3 regions of the Comamonas sp. wu1-DMT genome follow, and region 3 is predicted to be linked to each of the others. Evidence: predicted binding sites of a transcription regulator. Region 3 holds the regulator's gene; each other region holds the start of a gene.

Evidence for each region. Region 3 encodes FNR, which switches genes on or off when oxygen is low (the NO sensors DNR and NnrR bind a similar motif). Its sites were predicted from a motif close to TTGATNNNNATCAA; they were not measured.
Region 1: a site for FNR is predicted at 2,036-2,049, ahead of cyoA (ubiquinol oxidase subunit II). Genes of this name have one in related genera too.
Region 2: a site for FNR is predicted at 3,526-3,539, ahead of V8Z78_RS11805 (DUF2189 domain-containing protein). Genes of this name have one in related genera too.

The regions. Positions count from the first base shown of each region.
Region 1 covers NZ_JBANEM010000001.1:175,455-180,131, forward strand. The annotation lists gene V8Z78_RS00775 (Bug family tripartite tricarboxylate transporter substrate binding protein) at 1-347, shown strand, start outside; gene V8Z78_RS00780 (MFS transporter) at 465-1,805, opposite strand; gene cyoA (ubiquinol oxidase subunit II) at 2,144-3,199, shown strand; gene cyoB (cytochrome o ubiquinol oxidase subunit I) at 3,262-4,677, shown strand, end outside.
Region 2 covers NZ_JBANEM010000007.1:59,362-64,038, reverse strand. The annotation lists gene sstT (serine/threonine transporter SstT) at 1-804, shown strand, start outside; gene V8Z78_RS11820 (ABC transporter ATP-binding protein) at 905-1,585, opposite strand; gene V8Z78_RS11815 (arylesterase) at 1,584-2,315, shown strand; gene V8Z78_RS11810 (hypothetical protein) at 2,333-2,503, opposite strand; gene V8Z78_RS11805 (DUF2189 domain-containing protein) at 2,574-3,371, opposite strand; gene V8Z78_RS11800 (PLP-dependent transferase) at 3,595-4,677, opposite strand, start outside.
Region 3 covers NZ_JBANEM010000001.1:541,420-546,096, reverse strand. The annotation lists gene ccoG (cytochrome c oxidase accessory protein CcoG) at 1-455, shown strand, start outside; gene V8Z78_RS02525 (FixH family protein) at 581-886, shown strand; gene V8Z78_RS02520 (hypothetical protein) at 1,144-1,407, shown strand; gene fnr (fumarate/nitrate reduction transcriptional regulator Fnr) at 1,471-2,193, opposite strand; gene hemN (oxygen-independent coproporphyrinogen III oxidase) at 2,462-3,844, shown strand; gene V8Z78_RS02505 (sulfite exporter TauE/SafE family protein) at 3,848-4,561, shown strand; gene V8Z78_RS02500 (HD-GYP domain-containing protein) at 4,672-4,677, shown strand, end outside.

The DNA.
Region 1 (4,677 bases), 370 kb from region 3:
GCCCGCTGGTGCGTGGCGGCAAGCTGCGCTTCCTGGCCGTGGCAGCTCCCAGCCGTATTGCCGGCTTCGAGAACGTGCCCACGGTGTCCGAATCGGGCGGCCCCAAGGACTTCACTGCCATCGGCTGGAACGCCCTGGCCGTGCGCCCCGGTACACCCCCCGCCGTGATCGAAAAGATCCGCACCGATGTGCGCCAGGCCTTGACAGGCCAGGACGTCAAGGACAAGTTCGCAGCCTTCGGCTACGAATCCTTCAATCCCACCCCTGCCGAGTTCAAGGCCTTCATGGCCTCCGAGAGCAAGCGTTTCGGTGATGTCATCAAGAAGGCCGGTCTGGCTCTGGACTGATCCGTCTTCCAATCGATAAAAAGCCGCCTCTTGCAGGCGGCTTTTTCATGTCCTCTGGTATCAAGAAAAACGCCCGATGCAAGCACCGGGCGTTTTTCAGGGAAGTTCACTGACTTCTTATTGGTCGCGCGCCTCGATGGCACGGTTGATGCCCAGGGCCGCCAGCGTGCACAAGGCGCCCGACAGCAGATAGATACCCAGAGCCACCAGTCCGAACTTTGCCGAGACACCCAAGGCCACCAGGGGCGCAAACGCCGCACCGATCAACCATGCCATATCGGTGGACAAGGCCGCACCGGTGTAGCGGAAGTGAGGCGAGAAGTTGGAGGTCACGGTACCCGATGCCTGCCCGTAGGACAATCCCAGAAGGATGAAGCCCACAATGATGAAGACATTGTTTCCCACCGTACCGCTGCCCAGCAGCCAGGGCGCCAGGAAACTGAAGATGCCGATCAGACAAGCCATGGTGCCCAGCGTATTACGGCGGCCCACACGGTCGGCCAGCCAGCCAGAGAGCATGATGGCCATCCCCGCCAGAAGTGCGCCGATGATCTGCACCACCAATACATCGGTCACCGACTGATTCGAGTACATCGAGATCCAGGACAGCGGGAACACGGTGACCAGATGGAACAGTGCAAAGCTGGCCAGCGCCGCGAATGCGCCGATCATCACATTGCGGCCTTCGCTGGCCATCAAACGTGTGACGCTGACAGGCTCCAGTTCGCGCTCCTGCAGCGCCTGTGTATAGGACTGGCCCACAACCAGGCGCAGACGAGCAAACAAGGCCACCACGTTAATCGCAAAGGCAACGCAGAACGGGAAGCGCCAGCCCCAGCTGAGAAAATCGTCGGCACTCAGGCTCGAATACAGATAAGCGAACAGCGCTGCGGCAATGATGAAGCCCAGCGGAGCCCCCAACTGCCCGATCATCGAATACCAGCCGCGCTTGTCCTTGGGTGCCGACATGGCCAGCAGCGAAGGCAGACCGTCCCAGGTACCGCCAAGAGCCAGGCCCTGCCCGACGCGCAGGATCACCAGCGCCCAGACCGCTTTCATGCCAGCGACTTCATAGCTGGGCAGGAAGGTCATGCCCACGGTGCAGACGCCCAGCAGCAACAAGGCCAGAGTGAGCTTGGTGGCTCGCCCCCAGCGGCGCTGCACGGCCATGGATAGCGCCGTGCCGACAGGACGGGCCACAAAGGCCAGCGAGAAAATGGTAAATGCCGCCAGCGTGCCATCGAGCTTGGACAGATCGGGAAACAGCAGTGACGGAAACACCAACACGCAGGCAATGCCGAACACGAAGAAGTCGAAGTACTCGGATGAGCGCCCGATGATCACCCCCACGGCAATCTCGCCGGGGGTCACATCCTCGTCGGTATCCGCGTAGGCCAGGGTTTCCGAGTTCTCATAGTCTTGCTGAGTAAGACCAACGGACGGGTTCATGCTTGTCATAAAGGTACAACTCCTTGTCTTACTTTTCAGTCCCGGGGACGCTTTCCGTTCTACGCCCAAGCATGTGCAGCTGCAATAGAGTTTTTGCCCTGAGCACTGTCAGACCAGCCCTGTGCAGGCCCCGTTTTTGAGGGCTGATTTGACAATTTCAAGCCCTGTCAGCTCAAAGTTTGTCCACACGCCAAAGCCGCTAAACCCTTGTCGCATAGCGCATTTCCAATCCCGAGCTGTTGACCTTGGACAAAATGTCCAATGGACAAGCCCCTGTTTGGTATTACATTTGCCGAGATCCAGTAATCCGCGTTTACACCTAAGCGCGACTTTGTCACGCCCAAAGCATGTTAAAAATCAAGGAAATCCGTGGGCCCGCGTGGCTCTCAGCGGCCGCTTTGACCGCAACCCTCGCCGGTTGCAGCAAGGCCGTCGTCCTCAACCCAGCTGGCGATGTCGCCAAGCAGCAAGGCGATCTGGTCATTACGGCCACTTTGCTGATGTTGCTCATCATCGTCCCCGTCATCTTTTTGACGCTGCTGTTTGCCTGGAAATACCGCCAGTCCAACACCGAAGCCAAGTACGACCCCGAATGGCACCACTCCACCGCGCTGGAGCTGGTGATCTGGACGGTTCCCCTGCTCATCATCATCGCTTTGGGCGCCATTACCTGGATCAGCACCCACAAGCTCGACCCCTATCGTCCCTTGGACCGCATCTCCGCCACCAAGGCTCTGGACCCCAACGTCAAGCCTCTGGAGATCCAGGTCGTGTCGCTGGACTGGAAATGGCTGTTCTTCTACCCCGAGCAAGGCATTGCCACCGTCAACGAAGTGGCTGCCCCGGTGGATCGCCCCATTCACTTCAAGTTGACCTCCACCCACACCATGAACGCGTTCTACGTTCCTGATCTGGCCGGCATGATCTACACCATGCCCGGCATGCAGACCGAGCTGAACGCAGTGATCAACAAGCCCGGTGTCTATGGCGGCAAGTCCTCTCATTACAGCGGCGCTGGTTTTGCGGGCATGACCTTCAAGTTCCACGGTCTGGAAAACGAGCAGTTCGATCAGTGGATTGCCAAGGCCAAGACCGAAGGCAAGGTTCTGACACGCGATGCCTATATCGATCTGGCCAAGCCCAGCGAGCGCAACCCCGTTGAACGCTTCGCCAGCGTGGACGAAGGCCTGTACCACAAGGTCCTCAACCGCTGCGTGGAAGACGGCAAGATGTGCATGAACGAGATGATGGCCATCGACGCCGCCGGCGGCAGGCCACCTGCACACCACAGCAAGACCTCCAGCGTGACCCTGCCCCTGGATGTCTGCACTTCCAAAGACGCTGACCGCGTTGTCGCTCTGCTCGACGAAGTCGCCGCCTCCGGAGCTGTCGCACAGCAATAAGTAGTTCACGGTGCGGATGCGCTCACCGCTCAGCCGCTCCAATACGACAGAAGAGACTCAACATGTCTGAAACAACAACCCCGGCCTCCCACTGGCTGTTGGGCCGTATCACATGGGACCAGATTCCCATGACGCATGAGCCCATCGTGCTCTTGACCTTTATTGCCGTGGTGCTTGGCGGCCTCGTCGTGGTCGGCGGCATCACCAAGTTCCGCCTCTGGGCTCCGCTGTGGAACGACTGGATCACCTCCATCGACCACAAGAAGATCGGCATCATGTACATGATCCTCGGTCTGGTCATGTTCCTGCGCGGCTTTGCCGATGCCGTGATGATGCGTCTGCAGCAGTCCATGGCCTTTGGCGACAACATGGGCTACCTGCCTCCTCACCACTACGACCAGATCTTCACGGCCCACGGCGTGATCATGATCTTCTTCGTGGCGATGCCCTTCGTGACCGGCCTGATGAACTACCTGGTTCCTCTGCAGATCGGCGCACGTGACGTGTCCTTCCCGTTCCTGAACAACTTCAGCTTCTGGATGACCACCGGCGGCGCCGTGCTGGTCATGATCTCCCTGTTCCTGGGCGAGTTCTCCACCTCCGGCTGGCTGGCCCTGTCCAATCTGGGGCACCAGAGCGGCAGCACGGGTCTTGACTACTACATCTGGGGCCTGCAGGTCGCCGGTGTGGGCACGACCTTGTCAGGTATCAACCTGATCGTGACCATCATCAAGATGCGCGCTCCCGGCATGAACCTGATGAAGATGCCCGTCTTCACCTGGACTGCCCTGTGCACCAACGCCCTGATCGTGGCCTCCTTCCCCGTGCTGACCGCAGCCCTGGTGCTGATGTCGCTGGACCGCTACGTCGGCACCAACTTCTTCACGAACGAGCTGGGCGGCAACCCCATGCTGTACGTGAACCTGATCTGGATCTGGGGCCACCCCGAGGTCTACATCCTGATCCTGCCCTGCTTCGGCGTGTTCTCCGAAATCGTGGCAACGTTCAGCCGCAAGCGCCTGTTCGGCTACACCTCGATGGTCTACGCCACCGTGTGTATCACCATCCTGTCCTACCTGGTGTGGCTGCACCACTTCTTCACCATGGGCTCGGGTGCCAGCGTGAATACCTTCTTCGGTATCACCACGATGATCATCTCCATCCCCACGGGCGCGAAGATCTTCAACTGGCTGTTCACCATGTACCGCGGTCGCATCCGCTTCTCGGTACCCATGCTGTGGACGGTGGGCTTCATGGTCACCTTCGCCATCGGCGGCATGACCGGCGTGCTGCTGGCCGTGCCTCCCGCAGACTTCGTGCTGCACAACTCGCTGTTCCTGATCGCCCACTTCCACAACGTGATCATCGGCGGCGTGGTGTTTGCCGTGTTTGCCGGCATCAACTACTGGTTCCCCAAGGCTTTCGGCTTCCGACTCAACGAGTTCTGGGGCAAGGCTTCGTTCTGGTTCTGGCTGGTC
Region 2 (4,677 bases), on a different contig from region 3:
AACTACATCGGCATTCTGGCCTGGGCTATCGCGCTGGGCTTGGCACTACGCCACGCCACGCCCACCACCCGCACCATGGTGGAGGACTTTGGCCATGCCATCACCCGCGTGATTCAAGGCGTGATTCGCCTGGCCCCCTTCGGCATCTTCGGCCTGGTGGTCGCCACCTTCTCCTCCGGCGGGCTGGAAGCACTCAAGGACTACGCCCATCTGCTGGCCGTGCTGGTCGGCTGCATGGTGTTTGTGGCATTGGTGATCAACCCAGTCATTGTCTGGACACAGACTCGCCGCAACCCCTACCCGCTGGTGCTGACCTGCCTGCGCGAAAGCGCAGTGACCGCCTTCTTCACGCGCAGCTCGGGAGCCAACATTCCCGTCAATCTGGCCTTGGCCCAGAAGCTCAGGCTCGACGAGAACACCTACAGCATCTCCATCCCGCTGGGCGCCACCATCAATATGGCCGGCGCTGCCGTCACCATCAGCGTGCTGACACTGGCCGCTGCCCATACGCTCAATATCTCGGTGGACATTCCCACGGCCATACTGCTGTGCGTGGTCTCTGCGGTCTGTGCCTGCGGTGCCTCGGGCGTACCCGGTGGCTCGCTGCTGCTGATTCCGCTGGCCTGCAGCCTGTTCAACATTCCCAACGATGTGGCCATGCAGGTGGTCGGTGTCGGCTATGTGATCGGCGTGATTCAGGATTCGACCGAGACAGCCCTCAATTCCTCGACCGACGTGCTGTTTACCGCGGCCGCCTGCCGCGCCGCAGAGCGCAGGGCCGGGCTGGAAGTCGCGCGCATCTGAGGCTTGAACTCAGAATCTACTGATTTGATAGCTGCAAGCGCTTATTTGATAAGCGCCAGATCCCCAAAAAGGCCTGTGATCACACAGGCCTTTTGGTTTTTCAGACAGAGCGCCCGGCTTCTATGGTGATGCTTCGATCACATTGCGCCGCAATCTCGCGGTCATGCGTCACCAGAATCAGAGTCGTGCCGCGCTCGCGGTTGAGCGCAAACATCAACTCCATGATGGTCTGGCCCGTGGCGAAGTCCAGACTGCCGGTGGGCTCGTCGGCCAGCAGCACGGCCGGCTCCACCACAAAAGCACGCGCCAGGGCCACGCGCTGCTGCTCGCCGCCCGACATCAGCCTGGGATAGTGATTGAGACGCTGGCCCAGGCCCACGCGCTCCAGCATCTGCGAAGCTCGTGCTCTCGCATCGCGCTGACCCGCCAGCTCCAGCGGCAGCATGACGTTTTCCAGCGCCGTGAGATTGCCCAGCAACTGAAAGCTCTGGAAGACAAAGCCCATCTTCTGTGCCCGCACCGCTGCCCTGTCGTCCTCGCTGAGTGCAAACAGATCCTGGCCCAGCAAGCGGACCGTGCCGCGACTGGGGGTATCGAGGCCGGCCAGAATCGACAGCAAAGTGCTTTTACCCGAGCCGGAGGCACCCACAATGGCAACGGTTTCGCCGGCCGTGAAACTCAGATTGATATCCCGCAAAATATCCAGCACGCCTGTGGAATCGCTCACCGATTTGGACAGTTGCTCAACGGCAATCAAAGGAATGGCAAGAGTTGTGGACATGAATCAATTGGATAGCAAAAACGTCAAGAGTCGCAACCAGCACTTTGCACTGCAGCGCCGTCACTGTATCGCTGTTGCTCTGTCGCTCGCCATTTCAGGGGCTTGCGGTGCGGCAGTGGCCTCATCGCCCGCCAGGAACAAGGAGCCGGCCAAGGCCGCTCCCGGCGCGAAACCCGGCCCGGTGCTGGTACTTGGCGATTCTCTGAGCGCCGAATACGGCCTGACGCGCGGCAAGGGCTGGGTGCAGTTGCTGCAGCAGCGCATGAATGACGAAAAGAATCCGCGCAAGGTGGTCAATGCCAGCATCAGCGGCGAGACTACGGCCGGCGGCAGAGCGCGCCTGGCATCGCTGCTCAGGCAGCATGAGCCGGGCATCCTGATTCTGGAGCTGGGCGGCAACGACGCATTGCGCGGCCTGGCGCTGCAGAGCACTCAGCAGAATCTGGAAGTCATGATCAAGGCCGCCAGGGAGGCCGGGGCCCAGGTGCTGCTGGTGGGCATGCAGGTACCGCCCAACTATGGTGCGGCCTATACCGAGCAATTTGCCGAGATGTTCAGGAGCATTGCCGACGCGCAAAAGCTGCCGCTGGTGCCGTTTCTGCTGTCGGGCATCGGCGATGCTGCGGACGCCGAGCGATGGTTTCAGAGCGACCGCATTCACCCCAATGCCCAGGCTCAGCCACAGATGCTGGCCAATGTCTGGCCCAAGCTCAGGCCATTGCTGAAATAAGTGACGGCCGCGCGGCCTCAGTCGCCGCTGCCTCCGCCATCACCGCCGGAGTCGCCGCCGTCCGAGCTACAGACACCTTCGCCGCTGCCCGAGCCACAAAAATAGCTGTCGTTGAAGACGTCGCTGCCGTCTTCACGACTGCTTGCCGAAGTCCAGGCCAGCTGCGAATCAGCGCTGCGCCCCGGCACGCCGGACTGAGGCGAGAAGATTTTTTTTCAACCAGTTCCAGAACTCCATGACATCCCCCCTCATTGCACCTTAAGCAGGGTTCTCCTTGCTTTCGGCGCGGACGCTGGCTTTATAAGCATGCCAGCTGGTGCAACCCAGCAGCGGCCCGATGACGATCAGACCTGCACTGTAGAAGAGCAGCGAGACCGCGATCAACACGGTGATGATCAGCCCCCACAGCAGCATCACACCCGTGTTGGCACCCACCACGCGCATGCTGGTGATGCAGGCCGTCAAGGCATCGGTATCCAGATCAAGAATGGCGGGCAGTGAAACCACCATGCTGGCAAACACCAAGGCAGCAAATATCCCGCCAACCGCGGTGTAGCCCAGCAGGAACTCCCAGTTCTCGGGCCGCAGCAGGGTCTGCAGCAGGGTTGCCGTACTGGGCATGCCGGTATCGAACGAAATGGCGAACACCACCATGGCGGCGCGCCCCCAGAGCATCTCCAGCACCATCAGCACCATGACCAGCATGCCCATGCTGGCCAGATGCTTGTCCCAGCAGGTCAACGACTCCGACAGCAGCACGGGCTTGCCCTGCTCCAGTTGCTTGCTGACGTAGTACAGGCCCATGGCCAGGAAGGGGCCTACCAGCAGACAGCCGCTGGCCATGGACATCAGATATTCAGGGCTGGAGCGAAACACCCAGGCCATCAGACGTGCCATGCCCCAGAAACACAGGCCATAGAACAGCGCAATCATTGGTGCGCGCCGCACATCGCTAAGGCCGAGCAGCAGCCATTGCCAGGGCTCGCTCCAGCGCAGTTGCAGAATCTGCAGATTGCCGGACTCGGCCTTGACCTCGGAAACAGGGGAAGCTTGCATGCGAGACCCTCCTTGTCGCCCGTACCGCGCCTCGGTGGCGGCAGCTGACAGGAACAAGTTACCCGCTCAACCTCGAATCTGCATTGCGGAAAGCCCGCATGCCGGCCTCCGCGTTTTCACTATGAAAACAAGAGCTTATAGCGCCCATTCTTTATTGACTTCAGTCAATAAAAGCATTGAAATCGCTTCTCGACAAGCGCTGTCAGCTCCTATTTAAATAGCTTCAACCAAAGGCCCTGAGCAGGGCCTGGGCCAGGTCGGCCTGCAGATCGCTAGTATCCTCAAGGCCGATGGCAAAGCGCACCACAGTGCCCGCCTTGATGTGGGGTGTGGCACGGCTGCGCATCTCGGGCAGCTCATAGGGCACGACCAAACTCACGGGCCCGCCCCAGCTGTAGCCCAGCTTGAACAGGCGCAGGCTGTCGCAGAAGCGATCGACGGCCGCCTGGTCGAAGCGCTCGTCGATGACCACGCTGAACAGACCGGCGGCCACGCCATCCTGGCCCTGCCCTTGTCCGCACAGCTGCTTCCAGCAAGCATGGCCCGGGGCATCAGGCATGGCGGGGTGCAGCACCTGCGCCACGGCACTCTGGGCAGCCAGCCACTGCGCCAGCTGGCGTGCCGAGCGATCCTGCGCGTGATAGCGCAGGCCGATGCTGGGCAGGCTGCGCAGCACGGCTTCGGCGTCGTTGCCGCTCACGCCCAGGCCCAGGCGCATGTGCGCGAGCTTGATGCGCATATGCAGGGGCTGGTTGCGCGTGATGATGCTGCCCATCAGCACATCACCGCCGCCGCTGGGGTATTTGGTCAGGGCATGGGCCGTGACATCGACGCCCAGGCTGCCATCGCCCAGCAGGTCGAAGGGGCGAAAAGCCAGGCCCGCGCCCCAGGTGTTGTCCAGCACCATGGTCACCCCCCTGGCCCGGCACAGGCGCACCTGCTCGACGAGATTCGGGAACTCCATGGTTACCGAGCCCGGAGCCTCCAGCCAGACCAGCTTGGTGGCCGGCGTGATCTTGGCCGCCAGATCCTCGACACTCATGGGGTCGTAGTACTGATGGCGAATGCCGAAATGGGCCAGCTCGCCCTCGGTCAGCGTCTTGTTGGGACCGTATGCGTTATCGGGCACCAGCACCTCGTCACCCGTCCTGAGCAGCGCCAGCGACACCATAGCAATCGCGGCCAGGCCGCTGGGCACCAGCAGACATTGCAGACCGCCCTCCAGCGAGGCCAGACGCTCTTCCAGGGCGTAGGTCGTGGGCGTGCCATGCAGGCCGTAGGTGTAGCTGCTCTTGTCCAGCCAGCG
Region 3 (4,677 bases):
TCGCCAAGGCCTGGAAGCAGGTGCAGGTGATTCGCCGCATTTTCCGCCCGCGTGTGCTGATTTACTCGGCCGTGCTGGTGGCCCTCAGCGCCGCCATGATCGCCAGTCTGGTGCTGCGCGAGCCGCTCAAGGTCGATGTGATTCGCGACCGTGCTGCGCTTTCGCGCATCGTGGCGGGCGGCAAGCTGGAGAACGTCTACCGTCTGCAGATCATGAACGCCACCGAGTCCGAGCAGCGCTACCGTATCAGCGCCGTGGGCCTGGAGAATCTGGAAGTCGCATCCGAGCAGGAAGTGAGCGTTGGCCCTGCAGAGACGCGCGGCATTGCGGTGCGGCTGCAGATTCCGTACGGCTCAGCAACTCCCGGCTCGCACCCCGTACACTTCAATGTGGATGCAGTGACTGCCGGAGCAGGGCGTATTTCCGAGAAGACGGTGTTCCTGGTGCCGCGTTAATGCCAGGTCTTGACGGTCTTCGTGAGCCATCACGGAGGCCGGACAAGGGCACCGCCAATCGGCAACAATTTATGCCACCCTGCCGTGTGTGTCTGGGTGGTCAGAATTTGGAAAGAGGTTTCATCATGTCGGCAGCACAAGCCAAGGTCTCGCAAACGGCCAAGATCATCCACCCCGAGGACGGCAAGCCCTGGTGGAAGTTTGCCCATGTCTGGCTCATCATCGCCGGCCCGGTGATCGTGGTGATTGCCGGCTTTGTCACCGCATACATCGCACTGAGCAGGCCTGATCCCGTGATTGACCCTGACTACTACCGCCATGGCATGGAAATCAACCAGCGCCTGAGCGAAAGTGAAAAAAGCCTGGCCCCAGCAGTCACCGGCCGCAATCATGCGGCCACGCCAGCCAAGGACCATCCGCTGGATCGCTGAGCGCTCCGGCGCTTGCTCCGCCAAGGTCGCTTTTGCGGCCTTTTTTGTTGCCGATATCAAAATCAGAGCGTGTTGCGCATGTTCTGTCTAACGTTGATGTAGAAGCAAATAGTTTTTTGATATCCAGATGGCGCAGGATGCTACTGAAAAGAGAGTGGTTCAGGGTTTCCCGCCACGGTGCATGCCCGCAGTCCTGCATGAACGGTCACCACTGTTGTGCAAAATATGACCAAGCCCACAGCCCAAGGAGAATCAGGATGGATGCTCGACGCTGGATGTGGATTGTCTGGCCGGCCTTTCTGGCGGCGGCAATCATGGAGATGGTGGTTTTCGCCTTTGTGGACCCGCTGGATGTGCACTGGCTGGGCTCCCCCCTGGACTGGTCGCGCCAAGCCATCTATACGGTCGCTTTTTTTGCCTTCTGGGTCGTGACCCTGATCGGAGGTGCGATGACGGTGATGCTGGGTCGCTCCGTCAGCGATCTCAATGGCGGCATCGTTTCCGAGCCTCTGCCCGATTAATTCGCACAGACAAAAAAGCCCGCTGTCCGCGGGCTTTGTCTTGAGAGTGTCTGTCGACTCGGTTCAGTTCTGGCATTGCTGGCTGTTGACGATGCGTTTGAGCGCCTCGGTATCCAGGATGCGCAGGTGGCGCTGCTTGACTTCCACAATGCCTTCCTCTGCAAATTTGGAGAAAGTGCGGCTCACGGTCTCGAGCTTGAGGCCCAGGTAACTGCCGATTTCTTCGCGCGTCATGCGCAGCACCAGTTCCGACTTGGAAAAGCCGCGTGCCGACAGGCGCTGAACCAGGTTCAACACAAAGGCCGCCAGGCGCTCTTCGGCACGCATGCTGCCCAGCAGCAGCATCACGCCATGCTCGCGCACGATTTCGCGGCTCATGACCTTGTGCACATGGTTCTGCAGGGCCGTGACCTCGCGCGAGAGCTGCTCCAGTTTGTCAAACGGCATGACGCAGACCTCGGCGTCTTCCAGGGCCACGGCATCACAAGTGTGGTGGTCGTTGACGATGCCGTCCAGACCAATGATTTCGCCAGCCATCTGAAAGCCTGTGACCTGGTCGCGTCCGTCTTCGGTGGCCACGCTGGTCTTGAAGAAGCCGGTTCGAATGGCATACAGCGAGGTGAACTCTTCGCCATTGCGAAACAGCAGACCGCCGCGCTTGACCTTGCGGCGCGTGGCCACAATCTCGTCAATGCGCTCCATTTGTTCATCGTCCAGGCCCATGGGCATGCACAGTTCACGCAGATTGCAGTTGGAGCAGGATGCTTTGATGGTCTGAAGATTCATGGGCTTTTTGCAACGGCGCAGACAGACACGGAGTGGAGAGTCGCGCTGGTCATTGACCTCGTGGTTGAAGATGAGATGGATCAAATTGTCGCAGCACTTGCCTTGAGGTCTCTTGATTTTCATCAAGGACAGGGTGATTGCCTTGGGGCACATTGCCTGTATTCGTTCAAAAACATGCGCTTTTGCCTATTTTGGGCATGATTTTCAGGATCTGATTTCCATTGAAATCTGCTCTATACAGAGTGTGGGCGCACCCTAACTCCCAGTTATGACCGCAGTCACGCCTGAGTTGCTGAGCCGCTTTGATATCCCCGGCCCACGCTACACATCGTTCCCAACAGCCGACCGTTTTGTTGAGGCTTTTGGTGCAGACGACTACATACTGGCACTCAAGCAGCGCAAGACGCATTCTGGCTCGCGCGCTTTGCCCCTGTCCGTTTATGTGCATGTGCCGTTCTGTGAGTCGCTTTGCTATTACTGCGCCTGCAACAAGATCGTGACCAAGCATCATGAGAAGGCTGCCGAGTATCTGGACTACTTGAGCCGTGAGCTGGCCATGCATACCGAGCATTGCGGCAAAGGTCAGCTCGTAAGCCAGCTACATCTGGGCGGAGGCACACCGACCTTCTTCAGCGATGCCGAGTTGCAGCAGCTGATGGTCTTGATGCGTGAACATTTCAAGCTGGATCCCGCGGGCGAGTACTCCATCGAGGTCGATCCGCGCACCGTCAGCAACGAGCGGCTGAGAGCTCTCAAGAACATGGGGTTCAATCGCCTGAGCTTTGGCGTGCAGGACTTTGATCCCGCGGTGCAGAAAGCGGTGCACCGCGAGCAGCCCGCCGAGCAAGTATTTGCGCTGGTGGCCGAGGCGCGCCGCCTGGGCTTTGTCTCCATCAATGTGGACCTGATCTACGGGCTGCCCAGGCAGACGCCCGAGTCTTTTGCGCGCACGCTGGCACAGGTCAATGAGCTGCGCCCCGATCGCATTGCACTGTATGCCTATGCGCATCTGCCCGAGCGCTTCAAGCCGCAAAGGCGCATCGAATCGGCAGACCTGCCCATGGGACAGGACAAGCTGAACATGCTCTCCGGCGCAATTGATGCATTCATGGATGGCGGCTATGTCTATGTAGGCATGGACCACTTTGCGCTGCCTGACGACTCTTTGGCCATTGCCAAGCGCCAGGGGCGCCTGCATCGCAATTTTCAGGGCTACAGCACCCAGCCTGATTGCGATCTGATTGCACTGGGCGTATCGGCTATCGGCAAGGTGGGCGCGACCTACAGCCAGAACGTCAAGACTCTTGAAGAGTATTACGATGCCGTCGATGGCGGCATGTTGCCCGTGCAGCGCGGACTGGCACTTTCACGTGACGATCTGGTGCGCAGAGCGGTCATCATGTCCATCATGTGCCAGGGCTCCGTCCTGTATGAGCCCATGGAGCAGGCCTGGCTTATCAATTTCCGCGAATACTTCGCTGCGGAGCTGGATGCGCTGGCAGAGATGCAGCGCAACGGCTTGGTCGAGCTGTCCGCCGAGGGCTTCAAGGTCACTGGCCTGGGCTGGTTTTTTGTGCGCGGAGTAGCCATGCTGTTTGACCGATATTTGCAGGCCGACCGGAACCGCGCCCGCTTTTCGCGCATCATCTAGCGCATGTTGTTTTCGCTGGTCTGGACTGCTTTGATCATGGGGCTCGTGGGTGGGCCCCATTGTCTTGTGATGTGCGCTGCCCCCTGCAGTGTGGTCACAGCAGCGAAGCCTGTCAGCGGCGGGCAGCCAGTTGTCGTGCTCGGCCTGCAAAAACGCCAATGGCTGCGTACCAGCCTGTTTCATCTGGGGCGCATCGCTGCCTATGCCCTGCTGGGCGGGATCGCGGCCGTGGCCATGGAAAGTCTGGCCTGGCTGACCAGTCAGACAACGGCATTGCAGAGACTTTGGACGCTGATGCATGTGGCGGTCATGGCCTGGGGACTGGCCATGGTGGTGCAGGCGCGGCAGCCAGCCTGGCTGGAGCGGGCGGGGCGTTCCGTTTGGGCCAGGGTTCAGCCCTGGGTCACCGCGCCGGGCGGCAGTCTGGCAGCAGGCTTTGCCTGGGCACTGATGCCTTGTGGTTTGCTGTATTCGGCGGTGTTGGTGGCGGCCTTGAGTGGCGGCGCCTGGCAAGGGGCTTTGTCCATGGTAGCCTTTGCCGTTGGTGGTGCACTGTGGCTGCTGGCGGGTCCCTGGCTGTGGCAACTGGGACAGTCGCATGTCAATGCATTGCGGGCTAGGTGGGGCACCAGAGTTGCAGGTCTGATGCTGATTGGCGTTGCGAGTTGGGCTTTGTGGATGGACCTGGTCTACAAACCCAGCCTTTGGTGCCGATAAGTCACACAAGAGGGGATTGTTGATGCTGTTTGCATCCCAACAGACCCTAGTCATGCTTGAGCAGTCATGGAACTGCGGAATAATGTCTTATCTTGTGTGTAGCGCTCAAAGTGAAT